Regions from separate parts of the Paenibacillus sp. NPDC058174 genome, predicted to be linked through region 1. Evidence: riboswitches for the same ligand, from Rfam matches in the RefSeq annotation. Region 1 holds a riboswitch; the other holds the start of a gene.
The links. Region 1 has a riboswitch for thiamine pyrophosphate ahead of thiC (phosphomethylpyrimidine synthase ThiC). Riboswitches for the same ligand answer to the same signal wherever they lie in the genome.

Region 1 (7,983 bases):
TCGATTGTCAGCAGTTTCTGATTATCAACCGGTTTATAGTTGTTTTTGAATCTAACTATGTTTGCACCAGCGAGATAGGGTGCAGTTCTAGAGGTATTACATAACTTAAACTCCTGTAGACTGCCTTGGAATATCCGCTCGCCTCCGTAAATACCGGCATCGGGACCAAGATCTATAATATAATCAGCGGCAAGCATAAAGTTTTCGTCATGCTCCACTGCCACAACTGTGTTTCCGCGTTTGACAAGGTTTTGTATGATGCTGATCAGCGATTCTTTTTCCGCCTCATGAAGCCCAATTGTCGGCTCGTCAAAAATAAATATGATCGAATCCATTTCTGCGATTATAAACGATGCGAGGAAAAGCCGCTGTATTTCGCCGCCTGACAGAGTAGGCACTTGACGAGAAAGAGCGAGATGGTGCAGACCGACATCTATCATGCACCGCAGCTTTATGATGATCTCGCCAATGAGATTTTTACCTGGCAATGCGTCTCTATGATTAATGAAAAAGTCCAATAGTTCATTTATATACATATTCTCAAGATCTGTAATCGTTTTGCCTGAGAGCGTAGTATGAATGGCTTGTGCGCCAAGACCTGAGCCTTTGCATTTGGGACATGTTACGTGAGCCGCTTTGATCCCCCATAAGTCTATTTCTTTATCGAAACTATTGTGCCGGATATGCTTGCTTGTCACATGCTTCTGCATATCATGAAAAAACACCACAGCTCCGACAAACCCGCTTTTGCGGCATCCATATTTAAACAATAGCAATGATTCGTCCGATAATGTGCCGATTGAATCATTCACGTCTATTTCATGCAGTTCGCAAAACTTTTTAAAATTCGCTTTATGGAATCTATGCTTCATCAGAAAACCATTAAATATATTTTTGATTGCGAGATCCGGCTTAATAATGGCATCCTCATCAATTTCATGGTATCGGCCGGTCCCTAAGCATTTCACACACATTCCTTTAGGCGAATTTTTCTGGAAATATTCCATAGAAAGCGGCAATCCATCGTCGTGCATAGGTTCGCGATATCCGTATGCGGAAAATAAAATCGCCAATAAATTCCCGACCTTCGATCGCGTGCCTACTGTGCTTCTCGGGTTGGATTGGCGGATAATCCGCTGTTCAACCGCAACAGTAGGAGACAAACCGGAAATCATGTCAAACTTAGGGTTCGTATCAAACATATACGGTTCCCCTGAGAATTGGAGATACCTTCGCTTACCTTCTTCATATAAAGTATCGAAGGCCAAGCTTGATTTGCCGCTTCCCGAGACACCGGTAATTACAGTGAGTTTATTACGCGGAATTCGTACTTCGATGTCTTTCAGGTTGTGTATCCTAGCCCCTTTTATTTCAATAAATTCATTCATGTTTCCCTCCGCACGGTAAATAGAATTTATAAATAAAAACAACTCATCATGTACATAGTGACTCTAGTTAATAGTAGTTTAGCGCACATATGTTCTCTTGTAAATGTTTCCATAATTCACAAATCTATTTAACCTATGAAGTTGATGAAATGCAAAAGACATCACCGCAGATAAGTGGGGTGATGTCTTTCTTGTGACTCAATTATTTAAATCTCAGCGGCCTGTTCCAACAGACGAAGCTTCAGCTTACAATTTGACTGGGTAAATTATCGATTATTTTCTTGATAAATGTTGCTGCCCATGAACTCATTCGATTTTTCCTTTAGCCCCTGCTCAATAGCTTGCTGCTCTTCAAGCCCATGCTGCTTCGCATAATCGCGTATGTCCTGCGTGATCCTCATACTACAAAATTTAGGCCCGCACATGGAACAAAAATGAGCTGTTTTTGCCCCTTCTGCCGGAAGGGTCTCATCATGATATTCCAGGGCTCTCTCTGGATCTAATGATAAATGAAACTGATCTCTCCAGCGGAATTCAAAACGCGCTTGGGATAAAGCATTATCCCGCTCTTGTGCCCCTAGGTGACCCTTGGCTAAATCTGCCGCATGAGCGGCAATTTTGTACGCTATGACCCCTTCCCGAACATCATTTTTATTGGGCAAGCCAAGATGCTCTTTAGGCGTAACATAGCAAAGCATAGCGGTTCCGAACCATCCGATCATTGCTGCACCAATCGCTGAAGTAATATGGTCATAACCGGGAGCAATGTCCGTAGTAAGCGGTCCCAGTGTATAAAAAGGGGCTTCCTGACAAACTTCCATCTGTCGGTCTACATTTTCTTTAATCATATGCATAGGAACATGGCCTGGTCCTTCAATCATGACCTGCACGTCATGCTTCCAAGCTATTTGAGTAAGTTCGCCTAACGTGTCTAGTTCGGCAAACTGTGCTTCATCATTAGCATCTGCAATGGAACCCGGACGCAGCCCGTCTCCCAGAGAAAATGCGATATCATACGTTTTCATAATTTCACAGATTTCTTCGAAATGAGTGTAAAGAAAATTTTCCTGGTGATGAGCAAGACACCATGCAGCCATAATAGAGCCGCCACGAGACACAATACCTGTCACACGTTTCGCAGTCAGATGAATATAGCGTAATCGGACTCCGGCGTGAATCGTAAAGTAATCGACTCCCTGCTCAGCTTGTTCTATAAGCGTATCGCGATAAATCTCCCAACTCAATCTCTCTGCTTTGCCGCCTACCTTCTCCAGTGCTTGGTACAAAGGAACAGTACCTATTGGTACAGGAGAATTGCGGATGATCCATTCCCGTGTGGAATGAATGTTTTTACCCGTGGAGAGATCCATAATGGTATCCGCCCCCCACCGCGTTGCCCATCTCATCTTTTCAACTTCTTCGTCAATAGATGATGCTACAGCAGAGTTTCCAATATTGGCATTGATTTTCACTAAGAAATTTCGCCCGATGATCATCGGTTCACTTTCCGGATGATTGATGTTGGATGGGATTATCGCTCGCCCGGCAGCCACCTCATTACGCACAAATTCTGGAGCGACATTTTCCCTTATCGCTATGTACTCCATTTCAGGGGTTATGATTCCTTTTCTTGCATAATGCATTTGAGTGACATTCGCTCCGGCTGCAGCTCGCAATGGACGGCGGTTCATTCCAGGGAACAGATCTGCTTGATTGACGAGCTCCTCTGCTCGATGGCCATTATCTTCCGCTTGGACGGTTCTGCCCGAATATGGTTCGACATCGTTGCGTTCCCGTATCCAATCTAGCCGATTCGGCGGGAGACCCTTATGGATATCCGTTTGCACCTGTGCGTCTGTGTATGGACCACTGCTGTCATAGACTCTCACAGGTGAATTTTGTTGTTCGTTATCGCCACTGCCAGTTGGGCTTAATACAATCTCACGCATCGGAACATGAATATCCGGTCGTGAACCTTGAATATAAACCTTTTTGCTGCCGGGAAAAGAAGATAGATCAGGAATGATTTTATTGCTGTTGGACTCGCTTGCCATTTCATTGCCTCCTTAGAAAATCAATGTGTGCAAGCGGAGACGCCTCTTATACATACAAAAAAGACCGCAACGAAAAGAAGCGGTCTTTGTATACACAAAGGCTTGAACGTTTCCTCCGCTGGCATTACCCAGATCAGGTTTTACGGTCGACAGCATTATCAGCTATCCTCTCAGCCTGGTTAACCCAAGCTCCCGTGTATTCGATTGGTCAACTAAATCTTATACACTTTCGCAGCATAAATCAACCCTTAATTCTTTGCTTTCCATTTGAATAAACAATGAGCCGGCCTAGAACGGTTCGATCCTCTCCTTAATACGATGATAATAGTTCTATCATTAGGAGGTTTATTAACAATGGTTAGAAGAAGAGCGACAATTAACAAAAAGGCTGCACCTTGTTACAAGGTCCAACGGCATGTTCATGAGTTCCAGGGCAGCACTCAGCTTGCTGAAGAAGGAAATGATCGTCATAACCACCGATTCGCAGGAGTTACTGGTCAAGCGATACCGCGAGGAAATAGCCATGTCCATGAAATTGATTTGGCCAACACAGATTTCCTTAATCACTTTCATAAATTGAAAAAAATAACGACGGGTCCTGCTATCCGAGTCGGGAGAGGCAAGCATGTTCATTTTGTAAAAGGCCAGACGACCTTTAACGATGGCCATGTCCATCAATTTAAATTCTCGACTTTAATTCAAGCGCCGTTGATTAAATGATATAGAATTGTTCCACACTCATACTTTACTATTGTAAAAATAAGAAGGCATGCGCCGATCCAATAAGGGAACGATGCATGCTTTCTTATTTTTCATACTATCAATTCTATCTAATTAAAATAGATAGCGAAGCCTTAGCTGATCGAGTCATCAGCTAAGGCAGGAGGTTAATTAAATCATTGCTTCCTCTTCAATTTCCTCACAATCGTAGTAGCCATCAATTATGCGATCAATGTACAATCCCGGATTATTTAGAAAACTTTCCCAAGTCATATCATGCAAGAGATAAATCCACTCATGTTCTATATCAACACTTACAAATAAGTTAATGTGTGGACACCAGGTTATCATACCAAAGGCCTCGAAATTATCAACTTCTAACAATAGGTTATATAGTTTAAAATCGTGATATTCGAAGTACACTACGTCAGAAAGATCTCCAAGAACCAGATAGTTAGAATAATTTTCAGATTCATATTCTAGTCGCTTATTGTTTATTTTTAAAACCTCAATGACTTCCAAAGGTACGCCACCATCAATAAGTTCTTCAGTCCGCTTATTAATATCGTGATATTCATGAGGTTCAAATAGTTTGATATATGAAGCTATTTCGGATGTATCTTGTATCCTAGCATAATTATATGCACGACATCCTTCTCTACAGACCAATGAGGTGTCAGCACCTTTATTAATTAAATATTTTACCGTTTCGAACTGTTTACCTATAACTGCAGCTATAAGAGGCGTAGCGCCACTAGTAAATATATTGTCCTCACTATAGAAGTTAATATCTACACCTAGGTTAATTAGATTTTTTAAAAATTCAATCTTACCTTCATAAGCGCAATGAATTAAAGCTCCCCCTCCTATTGCACTCAAATCAATACCTAAATCAATAAGAGTATAGGCACCTTGCATATTTTCAAAAGCTAGTGCACGACTTAGGGCAGAATGACCGACATGATTAATAGCGTTGAGATCAGCCCCTTTGGAGAGCAAGTACTCGAACATATTGCGATCTCCTCTTGCTGCATCTACCATTACATCAGTTGGGAGCGCTGCTCCAAATTCAATTAATAATTTTGCAATATCATATTGCTCATAATCCAATGAACACTCTAAAAGTGATTCATAGCTGCTGACAGGCTGATTGGGGTTAAATTTGTTTATCAAAAGAAGCCGGAGGCTTTCCATGTCTCCGTCTTTTATCATTTTGTATACCTGCTCGATTTGTACCATAGTTGATCGCCCCTTAATCTCGTGGAAGTATGTTTACCTGCATAGTTTTCTCTTTTTACTATAATAAGAATGCAAGGATTCCCTTTTTCATACTAACACAAAATGGAAATCCCCTGTACTCTTCACACAATAAAAAAGCAGCCAAAGCCAATGGCAGTTACAAGGAATACAGTATAAGGAATAATTCTAAAGATCCGATAAATATTTATAAAATTACTCCCACAAAAAAACAAAGCTACTCTGAGAGCAGCTTTGTTTTTTGATAGATCTGCTTATTTTAATAACCTCACCATTAACTCTATTGTTCAGTCAATATAATCGGACCGTCTGCAGTAATTGCGATCGTATGCTCATATTGTGCGGACAGTGAACCATCAGCGGTTCTAGCCGTCCATCCGTCTTCATCAATTGTCATTAACGCTTTTCCGGCATTCAGCATCGGCTCGATCGTCAGAACCATCCCTTCCTTCAAGCGGAAACCTTTGCCCGGAGTCCCGATATGAGGATAATTAGGCTCCTCGTGCATCTCCCTTCCGACGCCATGACCAAGCAGATCACGCACCACCGAAAATCCGTTTCGCTCGGCATGAGACTGAACGGCATGCATGACATCGCCAATCCGGTTGCCGGCGACAGCTTTTTCGATACCGAGGTATAAGCTTTCTTTCGTGACCCGCATCAGTTTATGGGCTTCTTCCGACACCTCGCCTACCGTATACGTCCATGCCGAATCACCGACCCAGCCATCTGCCTGCGCGACGATGTCAATTGTGACGATATCGCCATCCTGGAGCGGCTTATCATTAGGAAAGCCATGCGCGATAACGTCGTTGACCGACGCGCATGTCGCAAACGGATAGCCGTTGTACCCGACGGTATAAGCCTTCGCTTTATTCTCTTTGAGGAACTGGACCGCGAACGACTCGATATCGAGCGTCGTGACCCCCGGCCGGATCCTGTCCGCAATTGCCCGATGAAAGGCAGCGACAATCCCGCCGGCTTTTCTCATCTCCTCGATTTCTGTTCTCGATTTCAAGATGATCATTCCATTCATCTCTCCCTTGACTGTATGCCTGAAAAAATCATATCGACGATTCCATCCACATCGATCTCATTCCGCATATTGTGGTGAATGTTCAAAGTTGCATAACCTACAAGCGAACCAAATATTAGATTTGCTGTTTTCTCCGGTGACTTGGAATCGATCTCCTGACGAATCATTTCCACAAAGGGCAAATAGACCCGTTCCTGAAATTCGCCAAACAGCTTGCTGAACCGGTTTCCCGGGAAATGATGAAAGTTATCAGCAACTGATTTTAGCAAAATAAATACGGAAGGATCCTGAATGCACTTCCGCAAGAGCAGCCTGGAGAATGACTCCGCTTTAAGCCTATTGCCGACGTCCCCCGTTAAAGCGGGGATTACTGCGGATTCGGCCTGATTCAAGGCATCCCACAGTAGATCTTCCAAGAGCATTTGCTTGTTTTTATAGTAATGATACACGGTTCCGTAACCAAGCTCTGCCTGGACCGCAACATCACGGATCTCCAATTGCATGCCTTTCTCCAAGTATACTTCCGCAGCCGCCTGCATAATTTGGCTCATCCGCATTTCCCGGATCGCATCATTTTGTTCTTTCGTGCGTGGTGACATGGCTCCTCCTTTTTTGACCTGCTGATATGTCAATGTAAAACAATATACATCATTTAGAAGTAAGGAGCAAGTATTTCAATACACTCTATATATCCTTCACAGTCCTGACTAAACAACAAAAAGCCGCGTGCTGCGCGGCTCTTAAGAGTATAACTTTGTTAATACGTATTATAGATGTTTTCACATTCTTCCCCGGTTGGTTCATAGAAACAATGCTTCTTCCATCGTCCTGCGAGCGGCTGATTATACCAAGTATCCGGGCAGGGTCCGGGATTCTCGAACGATCCTGGCCGGAAATACCAGAGAGAAAATTTGGCCGGCCAATTCCGCTCCCCATTCACAGCCCGCTGGGCAAGACGGCGCTCCCTGTCTCTTGCGCCCTGATAATATAAGCTGTGCTGCAGCGCTTCGAAAGCATGCGGCTGGTTGATCATTTGGGGAATGGTCCGGAGTTCTTTGAAATCGGAGCAATTCCCTCTTATCCGGTTAATGCCGACATTTCCAACAAGAAGCATACCCATTTCTCCTTCGGTCTCCGCTTCAGCTCGAAGCAGTCTTGCCAACATATCGATATCCTGCTGTCTGGCTTTTACAACTCCCATTGACTCACCTCTTTAGCGTTCTAGACACATCATATTGTAGGCAAAGCGGAAGTGTTACTCTGGGAACCTGCACTTTTATTTCTAATATGATTCTCGAAGCGATCACTTCAAGAATGACCGGAAAGGCTAGGATAAAATAGATGATCTTAGTACTACCGTGGAGGAATAATTATTTACTTGCAAGTACTGTAGCCGCTGCTTCGGCCTCCCGGTATGCTTTTTGCAGTATCTCATCTTTATCCAATATCGCCGTTCCTTGAACCCGAAGTATATCGTAATCTTCAATGCCAATAAAATTGAACATGGACTTCAAATATTTATGGGAGT
Region 2 (7,983 bases), on a different contig from region 1:
GCTATTGTTCGCCACCTATTGGTACAATACTCCTTAGTAGATTGCGATAGACGAGGAGCTGTAACGATTGACCAAAGGAAAAAAGAAAAGCGGCATCGGGCAAGGAACGGGTAAAAAAGGCTGGAGCCGTTGGGATAAAGCAGCAAAAGCGAAAAGCGCGAAGCGCGTGTTCAGCAAAAATGCCAAGCCTGGCGCAGCCGGCAAGAAGGCGGATGAAGGCGGCGAAGGCGCTCCTGCAAGCGCCAAGAAGGATTCGAACTAAACAAGCGAAGGGCTGTTCCCGGCAAGCTGAGGGGATGGCCTTTTTTTACGCAGATAGATAGGGCTGTCAGGGGGAGGCTGCAATGAAACGCGCATTTATATTTCAAAGCGGGCGGTCGAATAAATTTTGGCGCATTTCGTGCAACGGCCCGGTGTATACCGTTCATTTTGGACGGATCAACACGAACGGCAGAATGCTGGATAAGAGGTTCAGGAGCGAGGAGGAATGCTTGCGCCAAGCGGAACGGATCATTGCGCAAAAGCTGAAAAAAGGCTACTGGGCAGACCCGTCATTTGATCGCTGCGGGTATTACTATGACGATCCTATTGAAGGGCTGCAGGCCCGAACCTCGCACCCTCGTTTTAGAGAACATTTCACTCAGTCAGTTTATTATATGGCGGACGACGAGACCGCTCCGTTTGGCACGAAGGAAAGTCTGGCAGCGCTTCGGGCATTGGAGACGTTTGTTCAGCAGCAAGAGGGCGGGGCGGGGGGAGATAACGCAGATATGACGGCGATATTTCCGCATTTGCTGATCGAGAGGGACTGGGACATGCTGTATGTCCCGGCGCATCGAAGCGATGAAGCTTTTGTGAAAAAGCTGCTGGAGGGACCAAAGCTGGACCGGATGAGCAACGCGGAGCTTCTGCTGCTGAACGATCGCGTAATCGTAGCTTCGGCGCTGGGCGGGATTAAGATTATGGGCGAGCTGAGCCATGCCCTGAGAACGGAGGCGCTCCGGTCGCTGGAACGTATGAACGTGTTGATGCGGCTGACTGGGGGCACGGAAAAAGGAAGGCAGATTCGAGGGCGGATAGCCGAGGACTTGGTTAGTTTTTAAGTTTTTGAGACGGATGAACTTTAGAGAAAAGTGGATGATGGCTGCAGCTGTTTTTCACGGTGCAGTAAGTTTGGAAGGAGCAGCACGGATGCTCAACCTACTGCTAATGCCACGGCTTCTCTTGTTCGGATTCTTTTAAACTAACTTCGCTATTTAACTGAACTTTTTTCTTTAATTACTGGCCGGAATCGAGCAAAATGCAGGTTTCTGCGGTTTTAAGTGAACTTTTTTCTCTATATGGAAATCAAATTCCGCTGCAGTGAACTTTTCGACGTTAACGGCTCGTTATCGTGTAATTGAGCGGGAATTAAGGTAGATTGATTACGTAATAAAGAAAAAATTTACCGAACCGATTTGGCAGCTAGCAGCGATGAGGGCTTGGGAACTAACTTCGCTATTAACTGAACTTTTTTCTTTAATTACTGGCCGGAATCGAGCAAAATGCAGGTTTTTACGGTTTTAAGTGAACTTTCTTCCCTATACGGAAATCAAATTCCGCTATAGTGAACTTTTCGACGTTAATGGCTCATTATCCATTAATTGGATGGGTAATAAGGTAGATTGACTACGTAATAAATAAAAAAATTACCAGAATAAAGAAAAAAGCTATCAAACCCGATTCGGCAGCTTGCTGCTCAGCAGCTCCTGATCTGAATTTGCTCGTATTGCCTAATAGAGATTGATCAGTTATAGTATTGGTGATAAATCGCATATGAAGTGCGGGTGCTGGATGAAGTCCGGCTGAGATAGGCAACTTGTTTGCCTGACCGTTAATCTGAACCAGGTAATGCTGGCGTAGAGAACATTTCGAATTGTAAGCCATTCGTCTATTCTCGAATGGCTTTTTGTTGTGTTTCGAGCGCCTTAGCTTACGTTACCGACGGTTACTAAGCAAAGGAGTGCAGATGAAAAATGGTAAAAATGCATGTGAAAGAACGATTCAGCGACAGGTTGTATGAGGGCTCTAAGGACATTTGGGAGCAAAGCCACCGGCATCCGTTTTTGGCGGAGCTTAAGGCGGGAACGCTCGATCAGGAACGCTTTAAATATTACCTCATGCAAGATTATGTCTATCTGATCGACTATGCCAAAATGTTTGCTTACGGTAGCATCAAGGCCGGCGATCTCGAGATGATGGGCAAGTTCTCATCGCTTTGCGACTCGACGCTTAATGTGGAGATGGGGCTACACCGGTTGTATGCTGAAAAACTCGGCGTAACGCGGGAGCAATTGGAGTCGACGGAGCCTGCTCCAACGACGGTTGCCTATACGAAATATTTGCTGGATGTTGCAGCGCAAGGAACGCTTGCCGAAGTGACGGCGGCCGTACTGCCATGCATGTGGAGTTACCGGGAGATCGGCGTACTGTTTGCACAAGATCCGGCAGCGCTGGAGCATCCGCTATATGGTGAATGGATACGAATGTACAGTTCGGCTGAGTTCAGCGAATTGACCGATTGGTGCATCGGCGTGATGGATCAATTGGCTGAGGGGCTGAATGAGTCCGAGCTTGCCAAGCTGGAGCGGCATTTTCTAATCGCATCCAAGCTGGAATATATGTTTTGGGATATGGCGTACCGCCTGGAAGAGTGGCCGGTGTGAGCAAGCCGCTTACAGAGATAAAAGACCCGCATGGCAATGCGTTGTCCGTTCAAGGCTTGTGTTATGGCTTTCCCGGTGAGGAGCCGCTGTTTCGCGACTTGAGCTTTACGGTCAACAAAGGCGAGTTTGTCAGCATCGTAGCTTCTAGCGGCATGGGCAAGACGACGCTGTTCCGGCTGCTCGCCAGACTGCTCGTACCAGACTCAGGCGTGATCACAGTGAGTGGCGACACACCGACAGCAAAATCCAATGCTGTCGGCTATATGCCGCAGCGCGATTGCCTTATGCCATGGCGCACGGTGCAGGATAATGCCGCAATCGGGCTGGAGCTGCAAGGTGTCTCCAAGCGTGATGCGCGTCAGCGGGTGCTGGAGCTGCTGCCTGAGCTGGGCCTGGAAGGAACGGAGCTGAAGTATCCCCATGAGCTGTCTGGCGGAATGCGCCAGCGGGTATCTTTCCTTCGTTCTTTGCTTGGCGGAGGCGATTTGCTGCTGCTGGATGAACCGTTCAGCGCTCTGGATGCAATGACGCGCACCGGAATGCAGCAATGGCTCCTTCAGGCGTGGGAGAAGCGAAAAAAGACGATTCTGTTCATAACACATGATATCGATGAGGCGCTGCTGCTGTCGGACAGGGTGCTGGTTGCCGCAAGAAGACCGATCACGCAGCTTCAATCGATCACGATTGAACTGCCTCGGCCGCGCACTTACGAAACGGTGCTGGACGCCCGGTTCGTCGCGTTGAAGAGAGAGCTGATGGAGCAGTTCGGCCGTCTGAAACCTGCCGCCGACACGGGGATAGAACCTGCTGATAATACCGGTACCGGTTCAAGCCGAAGTGTCCGGTTACAGGAGGGAGCTTCTATATGAAAAGCAGCTTGAAAGCGAAACTGCCAGTGCTGCTGTTCATCCTTCTGCTAGCGGCGTGCTGGGAGGCAGCGACGAACCTGTTCGCGATACCGCATTATATTTTTCCAAAGCTTTCGGCCGTTCTGCAGTCGATCTTCGACAATGCCGGCGTATTGGGCAAGCATTTCTTCGTTACGCTGGGGGAAGCGCTTCTTGGTCTGGCATTCTCTATCGTTTGCGGCATTTTGTCCGCAATTTGGATCGACAGCTCAGCGTTGGCCCGTAAAACGCTCTATCCGCTGGTCGTAGCGTCGCAGACGATTCCGATCATCGCATTGTCGCCAATCATGGTGATGTGGTTCGGCTATGATCTTGGGAGCAAAATAGCAGTCGTTATTTTGTTCACCTTTTTCCCGATTGCTATGAACACAGCGGACGGCTTTCGGTCGGCGGATAAGGAGATAGGCGATCTGTTGCGCACGATGGGGGCGGGCAATAGGGATTTATTTATCAAGTGGAAAATACCGTCTGCACTGCCTTCGTTTTTCACCGGCTTGAAAATGGCAGCGGCAATCAGCGTCGGCGGAGCAACGCTCGGCGAATGGCTGGGCGGAGAATCAGGCCTTGGCATGTTTACGAAACGAGCGGCGAATATGCTGCGGGGCGACGATGTTTTTGCCGGCGTACTGCTGCTGTCGCTGATGGGAATCATACTATTCGCAGCTGCCCAAACAATTGAGCGGACGATGCTCGGTCATCGCGGAACGACTAAATCTTAAATGTTATTTCAATGCACGAGATAGAATCAACGGGAGGAAATTATTCATGTTATATCGTCAACGATTACAAAGGCTGTTTGCCGTCGGCATAGCGGCAATGCTGCTGCTGACAGCAGCGGCTTGCTCATCCCCCTCTAGTGGAGGGAAAGAACCGACAGCAGAAGGCAAAACTGAAGAACTGACGGTGCTGCTGGACTGGTATCCGAATGCTGTTCATACTTTTTTATACGCCGCAGAGCAGCAGGGCTATTTCGCTGAAGCAGGCTTGAAGGTGAAGCTTCAGACTCCGGCAGATACGAGCGATGCCCTGAAGCTAGTCGCAACAGGCAAGGCCGATTTGGCGCTCAGCTATCAAATGCAAGTAGCGGTGTCGCGTTCGGAGGATATACCGGTCGTATCGGTTGCGGCGATCGTCCGTCATCCGCTAAATCAGCTTTTTGTTCCAGCTGCCTCGGGTGTAAAGACGCCTAAAGATCTGGCTGGACGTAAAATCGGCTATCCGTCCCTTCCGCTGGATGAAGCGATGGTCAATACGATGGTCGAAGCAGACGGAGGCGACCCTGCTAGTCTTGGTTATGTCGATATTGGCTGGGATCTGATCCCGGCTCTGGCAACGAAGAAGGTAGATGCTATCATCGGCGGCTATATCAATCACGAGAAGCTGCTGATAGAAAAAGAAGGTATCGAGCTCGTCTCCTTCAATCCCGCTGATTACGGTGTGCCGGACTATTACGAGCTGGTGCTGACGGCAAGCGAGAAAGGGCTGGAGCGCAAAAGCGGCGCAATTAAGAAATTTATCGCAGCGGCAGCCAAAGGGCAAGCCTATACAGTGAGCCATCCGGACGAAGCGCTGGGACTGCTGCTGGATCAGCAAAGCAAGGACTTCCCGCTTGATCCGGACATTGAGAAGCAAAGCCTGGCTGTACTGCTTCCTTTGATGGACGCCGGCTCCGAGCCGTTTGGCAGTCAATCCGAGCAATCGTGGAATTCGGTCATTGACTGGCTGAAGGAACGCGGACAGATTCGAAAATCATACGAGGCGAAAGATGTCTTTCGCAATTTATAGAGGTTCAAAAGCCATGGTTGATTCCATGCAAAAACGATGAACGGAGGCAGACCGCATGGAAGAGCATCAAGGACAACGAGAAGAGCAAGAGCAGCAGGGCCGCCCGGAACGGTACTCCCGGCAAATGCTGTTTGCCCCCATCGGTGAGAGCGGACAGCATGAGCTGAGCGAAAGCGCCGTACTTATTATTGGAATGGGCGCGCTCGGCACGGTGCTGGCCAACCATATGGTTAGAGCAGGTGTTGGGCGAGTTCGTTTCGTAGACCGGGACTATGTGGAAAAAAGCAATCTTCAGCGGCAGATGCTTTTCGATGAAGAGGATGTTGAGCGAGGCTATCCGAAGGCGATTGCCGCTGAAAAGAAGCTTCGCCGCATCAATTCTGAGGTGCGGATCGAAGCGATTGTGGCGGACGTTACCGTCCACAATATCGATGAATTGCTGGACGGCATCGATCTGGTGCTGGACGGCACTGACAATTTTGAAACCCGTTTTCTGCTCAATGACGCCTGCTTTCGCAAAGGCATTCCCTTTGCCTATGGAGGAGCGGTTAGCTCGCGGGGGATGAGCGCTATTCTAGTGCCAGGACAGACCCCTTGCTTGCGCTGTTTTTTATCCTCAGGGGAAAGCAGCGGACAAACCTGCGATACGATCGGCGTCATATCGCCAGTCGTTGACATTGTCGCCTCCTACCAGGCTGCCGAGGCGCTTAAGTTTCTGGTCGGTGCGCATGAAGCAAGAAGACACAGTCTCGTGACGTTTGATGTGTGGAATAATCACTATTTCGAAATGAAGCTTGGCGAGCCAAACCAGCAGTGTGCCTGCTGTCAGATGAAGCAATATCCTGCCCTGCAAATTACCGAGCGGGATTCTACCGTATCGCTATGCGGACGAAGCACGGTGCAAATATCCGGACGAGGCCCGCTTTCGCTGGAGCAATGGCGCAAGCGTCTGGAGCCTGCGGCAGTTAAGGTGGAGATGAACGCTTATTTATTGAAGGCGGAGCTTCCAGAGGGAGAGCGCCTCGTGCTGTTTCCCGACGGACGCGTTCTTGTGCAAGGAACAGAGGATATCGTACGCGCCAAGTCGATCTATGCCCGTTATATCGGTTCATAAATGAATAGAGGAGCGTGAACGTATGAAGGATTTTCGCTTATATGCCATTACTGGAGAGCAGTTTCACCCGGGCCGTGCTTTGCTGGAAGTGATGGAGGAAGCCATTGCAGGCGGTGTGGAAATTATTCAATTGCGTGATAAAGACAGCAGCCGGGAAGAGGTGCTGCGCAAAGCGCGGGCGCTTCGCGAGCTGACTCGCAAGCATGGCGTAACATTCATCGTCAACGATTACATTGATATCGCATTGGAGGTAGACGCTGACGGCATTCATCTCGGTCAGGACGATTTGTCGCTGCAGGAAGCTAGGAAGCTGGTGGGGGATAAAATAATCGGCATCTCCACCCATGCGATCGAAGAAGCGCTGGTTGCAGAGGAGCAAGGTGCCGACTATATCGGCGTCGGACCGGTGTTTGCTACGAAGACAAAGGTCGATGTCGTTGATCCAGTGACGGTTGCTTACGTACAAGAAGTAGCAAGCCGGATTCGCATCCCGTTCGTTGCCATTGGCGGCATTAAGCTTAGCAACGTGGACGAAGTCATTGCCGCGGGAGCGACAAGAATTTGCGCGGTCAGCGAAATTGTCGGCAGCGCAGACGTCGCCGGCACTTGCCGGGCTTTTCTAAGCAAACTGGAAGGACGGGAATAACGGAATGGAACTGATAGTCAACGGACAAAAGCAGGAGCTGGAAGCCCGCACGATTGAAGAGGTCGTTATTCATTTCGGACTGGAAGGCAGACCGGTTGTCGTAGAGGCTGATGGGACTGTGCTGACGAAGGAGCAGTGGGCGACCGCTGAGGTTCGGCCCATGATGAAGATCGAATTGGTTCATTTTGTCGGAGGGGGCTGAGCACATGAAGAAGGATACATGGCAAATTGGAGGACATGAGCTGCATTCGCGGTTTTTTATCGGCACGGGGCTATTCCCCAATCCTTATGTGCAAAAGGAGGCGATTAAAGCTTCCGGGTCAGAGGTGCTGACGTTTGCGATTCGCCGCGTCAATCTGGCCTCTGCGGAGGATGATTCCATTCTTCAGCACGTAGAGGGTGAAGCTTTCCGTTACTTGCCAAATACTTCCGGTGCGAGTACCGCTGAAGAAGCGGTGCGTATAGCAAGGCTTGCCCGGGCATCGGGACTTAGCGATTGGATCAAGGTGGAGATCAGCGCCAATGAGCGCACGCTGCTGCCAGATCCGCTGGAGACGCTGAAGGCGACGGAAATACTCGTAAAAGAGGGCTTCACCGTGCTGCCTTACACCTCGGATGACCCTGTGCTGTGCAAAAGGCTGGAGGAAGCCGGGGCTGCGGCGGTTATGCCGGGGGCAGCGCCAATCGGCACGGGACTTGGCATTCTCAATCCCTATCATATCGGACTTATTGTAGAGGAAGCGAAGGTGCCAATCATTGTCGACGCTGGTCTGGGCTCAGCCGCTGACGTTGTACAGGCGATGGAGCTAGGTGTCGCAGGCGTGT

Region 2: linked by a shared signal. The riboswitch ahead of tenA (thiaminase II) and the one ahead of thiC (phosphomethylpyrimidine synthase ThiC) in region 1 are both predicted to bind thiamine pyrophosphate.

What each region holds. Positions count from the first base shown of each region.
Region 1 covers NZ_JBHVUY010000001.1:686,313-694,295, reverse strand. The annotation lists gene ACFVVF_RS03135 (excinuclease ABC subunit UvrA) at 1-1,388, opposite strand, end outside; gene thiC (phosphomethylpyrimidine synthase ThiC) at 1,655-3,442, opposite strand; TPP riboswitch at 3,536-3,648, opposite strand; gene ACFVVF_RS03125 (YmaF family protein) at 3,797-4,162, shown strand; gene ACFVVF_RS03120 (ankyrin repeat domain-containing protein) at 4,334-5,401, opposite strand; gene map (type I methionyl aminopeptidase) at 5,700-6,446, opposite strand; gene ACFVVF_RS03110 (TetR/AcrR family transcriptional regulator) at 6,452-7,054, opposite strand; gene ACFVVF_RS03105 (cell wall hydrolase) at 7,213-7,656, opposite strand; gene ACFVVF_RS03100 (FMN-dependent NADH-azoreductase) at 7,826-7,983, opposite strand, start outside.
Region 2 covers NZ_JBHVUY010000005.1:285,706-293,688, forward strand. The annotation lists gene ACFVVF_RS23170 (DUF3934 family protein) at 68-262, shown strand; gene ACFVVF_RS23175 (WGR domain-containing protein) at 345-1,103, shown strand; TPP riboswitch at 1,813-1,922, shown strand; gene tenA (thiaminase II) at 2,016-2,705, shown strand; gene ACFVVF_RS23185 (ABC transporter ATP-binding protein) at 2,702-3,574, shown strand; gene ACFVVF_RS23190 (ABC transporter permease) at 3,571-4,332, shown strand; gene ACFVVF_RS23195 (ABC transporter substrate-binding protein) at 4,379-5,398, shown strand; gene ACFVVF_RS23200 (thiazole biosynthesis adenylyltransferase ThiF) at 5,454-6,512, shown strand; gene thiE (thiamine phosphate synthase) at 6,535-7,158, shown strand; gene thiS (sulfur carrier protein ThiS) at 7,163-7,360, shown strand; gene ACFVVF_RS23215 (thiazole synthase) at 7,365-7,983, shown strand, end outside.